Regions from separate parts of the Thomasclavelia spiroformis DSM 1552 genome, predicted to be linked through region 2. Evidence: a T-box and tRNA genes for the amino acid it is inferred to sense, from the RefSeq annotation. Region 2 holds a T-box; the other holds one or more tRNA genes.
What was found. A T-box is a leader RNA that pairs with one kind of tRNA and senses whether it is charged. The one in region 2 lies ahead of tyrS (tyrosine--tRNA ligase), so its partner is inferred to be a tRNA-Tyr.
Positions count from the first base shown of each region.

Region 1: it encodes a tRNA-Tyr, which carries the amino acid that the T-box ahead of tyrS (tyrosine--tRNA ligase) is inferred to sense. The anticodon was not compared.

Region 1 covers NZ_CP102275.1:1,759,807-1,764,325, reverse strand. Annotated here, with positions in the region: gene NQ543_RS08540 (GNAT family protein) at 1-186, shown strand, start outside; gene NQ543_RS08535 (serine hydrolase domain-containing protein) at 397-1,311, shown strand; gene NQ543_RS08530 (GNAT family N-acetyltransferase) at 1,360-1,887, shown strand; tRNA gene NQ543_RS08525 (tRNA-Gly) at 1,953-2,026, opposite strand; tRNA gene NQ543_RS08520 (tRNA-Lys) at 2,083-2,158, opposite strand; tRNA gene NQ543_RS08515 (tRNA-Gln) at 2,163-2,238, opposite strand; tRNA gene NQ543_RS08510 (tRNA-Tyr) at 2,245-2,328, opposite strand; tRNA gene NQ543_RS08505 (tRNA-Thr) at 2,333-2,408, opposite strand; tRNA gene NQ543_RS08500 (tRNA-Val) at 2,425-2,500, opposite strand; gene NQ543_RS08495 (glucose-6-phosphate isomerase) at 2,599-3,879, opposite strand; gene NQ543_RS08490 (CvfD/Ygs/GSP13 family RNA-binding post-transcriptional regulator) at 3,881-4,258, opposite strand; gene NQ543_RS08485 (NifU family protein) at 4,496-4,519, shown strand, end outside.
Region 2 covers NZ_CP102275.1:1,644,199-1,648,717, forward strand. Annotated here, with positions in the region: gene NQ543_RS07815 (PP-loop family protein) at 1-550, shown strand, start outside; gene tyrS (tyrosine--tRNA ligase) at 1,176-2,402, opposite strand; T-box leader at 2,438-2,635, opposite strand; gene NQ543_RS07825 (GNAT family N-acetyltransferase) at 2,696-2,989, opposite strand; gene NQ543_RS07830 (IS1634 family transposase) at 3,115-4,519, shown strand, end outside.

The DNA.
Region 1 (4,519 bases), 120 kb from region 2:
GCATTAAATAGTATAAAACATTTGATTATTGAAACTGATGATAATGGAGATTCAATTGCATTTATGGGAATAGAAGATAATAAACTTGAAATGTTGTTTATTGCACCTGATTTTAGAGAAAAAGGATTAGGGAAGAAATTACTTTTATATGGAATTGAAAATTATCAAGTGTATGAACTGGTGTAAATGAGCAAAATCCTCAAGCTAAAGGATTTTATGAATATATGGGATTTAAAGTTTATAAAAGAGATGAATTAGATGTACAAGGGAATCCTTATCCTATTTTGCATATGAGATTAAAAGATTTTAATAAAAATATCCTATAAAGGATATTTTTATTGTATATAGTAAATTTTTATAAAGTATAGTATGATTTAACTATTATAGGAGGGTGTTATGGTAGAAATTGATGCTATAAAAAATAATATAACTATACTTTCTAAAAAAATAGACTGTTTAAATATTGATAGTATATTTGTGGAACATGATGGAAAGATAGATAAATTTTTTTATACTGAAGAAAAGTTACATGAATTAAGAAGTTGTTCTAAATTATTAGTTGCAATGGCAATTGGTATTGCAATTGATAAAAAGATGTTAACATTAGATACTAAAGTTTATTCAATATTAAAAAAATTAGTCGATATTAAAAATGAAAAAATAAAAAAATGGGATATTAAAACTTTATTAACACATACAACAGGTTATAAAGAAATGATAATGACTGCTAAAGAAATTAAAGAAAAGAATTTAGATATAAATAATATCTTAAATTATGTATTAAATGTTGATATTCCTTATCAAGTAGGAACAAAATTTGTTTATAATAATGTTGAACCATTTATATTATCTGTATTTTTTCAAGAAAAATTTAAAATAAAGTTATCTGATTTTATTAATGAAAACATATTTAAAAAATTAGATATAAAAAAATACCAATGGGATGATTACGGTAAATATTGTCCTGGTTGTACCGGATTATTTTTAAAACATTCAGATTTTCATAAGATAGGAAGATTATTATTAAATGACGGAGTGTATAATGGCATTCAGGTAATATCTAAAAATTGGATTAATATGATGTGTTCATTGCAATTTGAAATATCATCAGTATATAAAACAAAAGTAGCGTTACCTATGCTTGGTGCTGGTTATTATACTTTTATTTCAAAAGAAGGTTATGTATTTAGAAATGGTTCTAACGGACAATATATTATTTTAAATAAAGATAATAATTTACTTATAACTATAATGTCATCTGAAAAAAACAGAGAAAATGTTATGGAAATTTTAAGAATATTATTTAGTTAATAAATTATGAATTTATTTTGATAATATCAATTCAAGGAGGTAAAGTTTATGTCATTAAAATTAGTTAAAGGTTCTTATGAATATAAAAATCAAATAATTGATATGTTGAAGGAATGGATAGCTTATAATGAACAACATCCTAAAGCTAATACTTCTCCGTATGCTATTTTTAAAAATGATTATCATGACTTTGATTATTACTTAAATAATTTAGAAATTAAAGAAGCAAATGATAATTTAGTAGCTGACTCTACATTTTTTTGCTTTGATGATCAAAGAAATATCATGGTTGGTGTTGTTAATATTCGTCATGATTTGAATGAATATTTATTAAAATATGGTGGTCATATCGGTGATGGAGTTAGACCTAGTGAAAGAAGAAAAGGGTATGCTACTAAAATGATTAATTTAGCTTTAAAAGAATGTAATAAACTCAAAATTAAAAGAGTATTATTAGTGTGTGATAAAAATAATATTGGATCAGCTAAATCTATTATTAGTAATGGTGGTATTTTAGAAAATGAAGTTGTCAATGCTGATAAAATTATTCAAAGATACTGGATAGATTTAGAATAGAAAAGGATATTTTATATAAAATAAAAACTCATGAACATTTTTAAGTTCATGAGTTGCTTTTTTATTGGAGCGGGTGATGGGAATCGAACCCACGTAGTCAGCTTGGAAGGCTGAAGTTCTACCATTGAACTACACCCGCATCGCTCTATTATATTAACATAAATAATTAATATATGCAAGATATTTTTTAAGAAATGGTGACCCGCAGGCGATTCGAACGCCTGACCCTCTGATTAAAAGTCAGATGCTCTACCGGCTGAGCTAGCGGGTCATATTGGCTGGGGTACCTGGATTCGAACCAGGGAGATGACAGAGTCAAAGTCTGTTGCCTTACCGCTTGGCTATACCCCAAGAAGATGGTGGAGGAGGGCGGATTCGAACCACCGAACCGAAAGGAACTGAGTTACAGTCAGCCGCGTTTAGCCACTTCGCTACTCCTCCATCATGGTGCCGGCTAAAGGACTTGAACCCTCAACCTACTGATTACAAGTCAGTTGCTCTACCAATTGAGCTAAGCCGGCGTATTTTTTATTTTAATGGTGGAGGTTAACGGACTCGAACCGCTGACCCTCTGCTTGTAAGGCAGATGCTCTCCCAACTGAGCTAAACCTCCATCGTTTGGTGCCTATTTATATTATCATCTACTTTTTAATAAGTCAACAAAAAAATGATAAAAATAAAAAAGAAACGATCAAGATTGATCGTTTCCTATTAATATCCAGGTTTACCTAATAATTTAAACATGTTTTTCTTATAAACTTCAACCCCAGGTTGATTGAATGGATTAACCCCTAATAAGTATACAGACATTGCACATGATTTTTCAAAGAAGTAAACCATGTAACCAAAACTATATGCATCCATTTTATCTAAAGTAATTAAAATATTTGGAACATTACCTGTATTTACATGGGCATCAATAGTTCCTTGGCAAGCTTTTTTATTTACAAAATCAACAGATTTTCCAGCTAGATAGTTTAAACCATCTAAATCATCTTTATCATTTGGAATAATCATATCACCCATTGGTTCATTAATTTGTAAAATTGTTTCATATAATACTTTAGAACCTTCTTGAATAAATTGACCTAATGAGTGTAAATCAGTTGAAAAAGTAGCACTAGTAGGTAAAATACCTTTTCCTTCTTTACCTTCTGATTCACCGTATAATTGTTTCCACCATTCAGCAACCATAGCTAATTGTAATTCATAAGTTACAAACATTTCAGCACTATATCCTGCTTTGTGTAAAATTTGACGTGCAACACCATATTTATATGCATCATTTTGATCTAAATCAGGGTTACTATATTTATTCATTGCATCATTAGCACCTTTTAACATTTCATCAATATCAATACCAGCCATTGCAATAGGGAATAGTCCAACTGGAGTTAATACTGAATAACGACCACCTACATCATCAGGAATTACAAAAGTCGTATAACCTTCTTCAGTTGCTAAAGTTTTTAAAGCTCCACGCGCTTTATCGGTTGTTGCAACGATTCTTTCTCTTGCACCTTCTTTACCATATTTAGCTTCACACATTTCTTTAAAAATTCTAAATGCAATTGATGTTTCAGTAGTAGTACCAGATTTAGAAATGACGTTAATTGCAAAATCTTTACCTTCAATATATTCAGCAACTTGTTTAATATAGTTAGATGAAAAAGTATTTCCTACATAAATTATCTCTACTTTATTTTTAGGATATAAACCGTTGATTGCTTCAATTGCAGCACGTGCTCCTAAATAAGAACCACCAATTCCACAAACTAGTAATACATCAGTTTTTTCTTTTAAATTAGCAGCAGTTTTTTTAATTAACTCTACTTCAGCTTTATCATAATTTTCTGGTAATTCAACCCAACCTAAAAAATCATTACCAGCTCCTGTTTTATTATGAATCATATCATGAATTTCTTTAACAGTATCTTTGTATGATTCTAAGTTTTCATTTAATTTTGCTTTTGATAAATCTAATGTAATCATTTTAATTTTCCTCCGTAATTCCTTGTTTAAGCCATTTTTCCATGGCTTTAGCTAGTGGTGTAAAACCATTAGGCGTTTCAACGATTGAGCGTCTAGGATTTTTATAGTAGACACGTTTATTTCGCCTGCGATATCGATTATCAATGGCCTTTAAACTTAATTTAGCGTGGTTGGTTTCTTCATCAAAATCAATCACTTTAACTTTAATGAATTCACCAACTTTTACAAAGCTATCAATGCTTTTGACGAATTTATCAGATATCTCTGAAATATGAATCAATCCAGTTGAATTATCTGGTAAGCTTGCAAAAGCACCATAAGGCTGTATACCCGTAATTTTTACATCAACGATATCTCCACGGTTTACTTTTGGGACCATTTATAATCACTCCTTGCTTTAATATTATAACATAATCTGAATAAAAATATTTCATTTTAATAATTTTTATTATGAATTTTCATATTTTAAAAATCAAAAAAAATCAAGAAAATAAAATTTGTTAATATTATTGCAATTTTTATAGATTATAAATAAAATATTGTATATTCACTTTTATAAGTTCTAATAATTAGTTTAAAGTGTTAAAATATACACAAAGATAAGGAGATGTTATAAATGGAAAATATGAGTACAATCGAA
Region 2 (4,519 bases):
ATTTCCTAATATGGATTTTAGTGAAGTTGATGCTTTTTGTAGAAAGAATGAAATTGAACTTTATCATGAACCTAGTGATGTTTATGAAATCCTTAAATTAAATAAAACCGATGATGGTAGATTACAATGTTCACTATGTTCAAAATTTAAAAAAGCTTTAGTTATTGATGGAGCAAAGAAATATGGTTGTAATAAAGTTGCTTTTGCTCATCATGGTGATGATGCTGTAGAAACTTTATTTATGAATATGGTTTATGGTGGTAAAATTGCAACATTTACACCAAAGATGTATTTAAGTAGAACTGATATGAATTTTATTCGTCCTTTAGTATATGCTTACGAATCTGACATCGTTGCAGCAGTAAAAGAAGCAAATATTCCTATCGTTGAATCAACTTGTCCAGCTGATAAACATACTAAACGTGAGGAGTTTAAACAATTATTAAATGATTTGTATAAAAAATACCCTCAAGCTAAAAATAACTTGCTTACTAGTTTAACTAATGAAAAAAATACGATGTTATGGAAAAAGACTCCTCGTAAAAAATAACAATTATCAATTTAATAACTTCTTTATAAAATACGATTCTTTTAGTAATTACTTATTTTTAAGAATCGTATTATTTTGTTTTTTTTAATTGCCATTTTAAATCTTTGCAAAAACATACTTTAAAATAAGATAAAATACAACTTCTATTAATCTATCCAAATATAAAAAATATTAGTCAACTGTAAACGGCTGATAAACAACATGAGTGATATAGAATGTAAACAAATTAGTATATCTATAATAAAATTAAAAAATTCACAAAAATAACAATAATTGACAATAGTAAAAAATTCCTAATAATAAACGAACAAAGCAACTGAAATTTAGCATAAAATAGAATGTATGTTTACAAGGTTAAAAACTATTTTTATATTTTCCAGACCTTCACATATTAAATAACAAAGATATAGGTAGTTAGGTATAAACTAAATATATATCTGCTTTCTAATATTGAATTCATTAAATAGATTCAAATAAAAGATGAAACGATTTTAAGACTTAGCATACATCTTTAATTTATAGCAACAAATAGTATAATTTTTTCATCATATTTATATATGTAAAAAGGGTACTTTCTTATATGAAATACCCTTTTTTCAATAATTATATTTTAACTAATTTATTTTTAAACATGTTTAATTACAAAATAATTCTTTTTACCACGACGTATTACAGTAGCTTCATTTCCAAAAGCATTTTCTTTTTTTACAACAAAGTCAACATCTTTGATTCTTTCACCATTAATTAAAACAGAACCACCGTTTACAAATTCTCTAGCTTCGCGTTTACTTTTTGCTCCACCACAAGTGATTAAAGCATCTAAAATATTTAAATCTTCATTTACATCAACACTTGCTACTCCTTCAAAACATACTTTTACTTGATCTAATGTAAGTGATTGAATTTGTCCTGAAAATAACATTTTAGAAATATTTTGTGCTTCTTCGTATGCTTCTTTACCATGTAAGAAAGTAATTACTTCACGAGCTAATGCTTGATGAGCTTCTCTTAAATGTGGTTGTGTTTTATTTTTTTCTTCTAATTCCATGATTTCTTCTGGCGTTAAAAATGTTAAGAATTTTAAGTAATCAATTACTTTCTCATCTTCTGAGTTAATAAAGAATTGATACATCTCATATGGTGATGTTTTTTCTTTGTCTAACCAAATAGCTTTACCATTTGTTTTACCAAATTTAGTTCCATCACTCTTAGTTAATAATGGCATTGTGAAACCATAAGCTTCTTTACCATCTTTTTTTCTAATTAATTCAATTCCTGCCGTAATATTACCCCATTGATCTTGACCAGCAACTTGCATTACACAATTTTTGTTATTATAAAGCCATTCAAAATCCATAGCTTGCATGATCATATATGAAAATTCTGTATATGTGATTCCTGCATCTAAACGACGTTTTACAATATCTTTGTTAAGCATATAATTAACATTGAAATATTTACCATAGTCTCTTAAAAAATCAATAAAATTAAGATCTTTTGACCAATCAAAGTTATTTACAACTTCAAATCCAAAAATATCTTGTGCTTGTTTTTTTAGACAATTAAAATTATGTTCTACTGTTTCTTTAGTAATCATCGGTCTTTCAGTATCTGGCTTTGGATCACCAATTAAACCTGTTGCACCACCAACTAATAAAATTGGATTATGTCCAGCATCTTTTAAACGTTTAGAAATTAAAAAAGATGAAAAATGTCCAATATGTAAACTATCTCCAGTAGGATCAGTTCCAATATAAAAAGTCATTCCCCCATTATTTAATTTCTCTTCTAAATCTGGTGAACTAACGTCCTTAATTAGCCCACGCCATACTAATTCATCATAAATCTTCATTTCCTATCCTCCATATAAATAAAAAAGACTTCATCTTAAAGGACGAAATCTCGCGGTACCACCTTTATTCATGTTTATAACATGCACTTTCAAAATAGATAACGGTATTACCCGTCTAGACTTTTCATCTAGAAACTCCAGAGTGTATTCATCAGTAGTACATCCTTGTTTACACCAACCACAAGGTCTCTTAAATGCCTATTTTGACTACTATTTTCCTTCAACGTCATAATTGATTATATTCTAAAACCAAAAATAAGTCAATAATCCATCTTTAATGGTCAACTCAAAAATTATAATTCTTTTTTCATATAAATTACATCTTCCATTGGATTATAATAATAGGCATCACATTCTTGAAAACCTAGCTTTTTATATAAATGAATTGCTTCTTGTAATGGTTTGATCGTATCTAAAACCATTTCCTTGTAGCCATCATTTTTAGCAAGTTTTAATAATTCTCTTACCATCTTTTCTCCAATTTTTTGACCTCGATATTTATTTTTTACATACAATCTTTTCATTTCACAACAATTATTATCATAACGATGATAAGCAACCATCCCTACTACTCGGGAGTTTGACAGTCATAATTGAAAAAAATTCAAAAAGCATTGATAGATGCTTTATTTTTTTGTCAACTTTTTTGTTATTTTATATCGTATTTTTTCGTATCTTGTGTTATAATATTTATATATTTTGGAGGTCTTTTATGCGTATCAATATTTCCAAATCTAAAAATCATGAATTTATCTATATTATCAGGGATATTTATAATAATGGTTCCCGTACTACTAAAATTTATCAAAAGCTTGGTAAGATCGAAGATCTCTGTTCTGAAAAAAACATGTCCAGAGATGAAGTCATTACCTGGGCAAAGAATTATGCTAAGGAACTGACTGTCAAAGACAATGACATCAATCAGGATACTATCATCCCCTTTGTCCCTACCAGAATCATCGATAAGGACGTTCAAAGAAAATTTAACTGCGGCTACCTTTTTCTTCAGTATATTTATTATCAGCTCCGCCTCGATAATATCTGCAGGAATATAAAAAACCGGCACCAGTTCAGCTATGATATCAATGCTGTTCTTTCTGATCTGATTTATTCAAGGATTCTATGTCCTTCAAGCAAGCGTTCTTCTTATGAGTTTTCTTCGACTCTGTTAGAAAAAACTAAATATGAGCTTCACGATGTTTATCGGGCTCTGTCTGTACTGGCAGAAGAATCTGACTATATTCAGTCTGAACTCTATAAAAACAGCCATTTTATAAAAACAAGAAATACCGGTGCATTATATTATGACTGCACTAATTACTATTTTGAAATTGAAGATGATGATGATTTCAGAAAATATGGTAAAAGCAAAGAAAATAGACCTAATCCAGTTGTAGGTATGGGACTTATGATGGATGGAGATGGTATTCCATTGGCTTTTGATCTATATGAAGGAAACAGGAACGAACAGACAACCTTGAAGCCTCTTGAAGAAAGAATTATCAAGGATTTTGAACTTTCAAAATTCATTTACTGCAGTGATGCCGGTCTTGCCTCTAAAACCAACAAGAAATTCAACAGCATACAGGATAGAGCATATATCATCACTCAGTCACTGAAGAAACTCAAAAAGGATGACAGGGAAGTTGCATTAAAACATAGCGGTTTCTATGAAATCGGTGTTGAAAACAGTCATAGGATCAATATTGATGAGATCGATTTCAGCGACGAGAAAAACCAAAACAGGATATTCTATAAGGAAATGCCCTTGGAAAGTCCTTTAGAGGAAAGACTTATCATTACATATTCACCTAAATATGCAAGCTATCAAAAGAAAATAAGAAACAGGCAGATCGAACGCGCAAGCAGGATGATAAATAAAAAAGGAAAATTGAAAAAGAACAGAAAGAATCCAAATGATCCTGCAAGATTTATTGAAAAACATACAACTGACAAAAACGGTGAAATCATAGAAGAATATTTTGCATTAAATCACGAAAAAATTCATGAAGAAGAGATGTATGATGGATTTTATGCCATTACTACAAATCTTGAAGATGACAATGTAAATGAGATCATCAAGGTTTCAGAAAGAAGATGGCAGATAGAGGAATGCT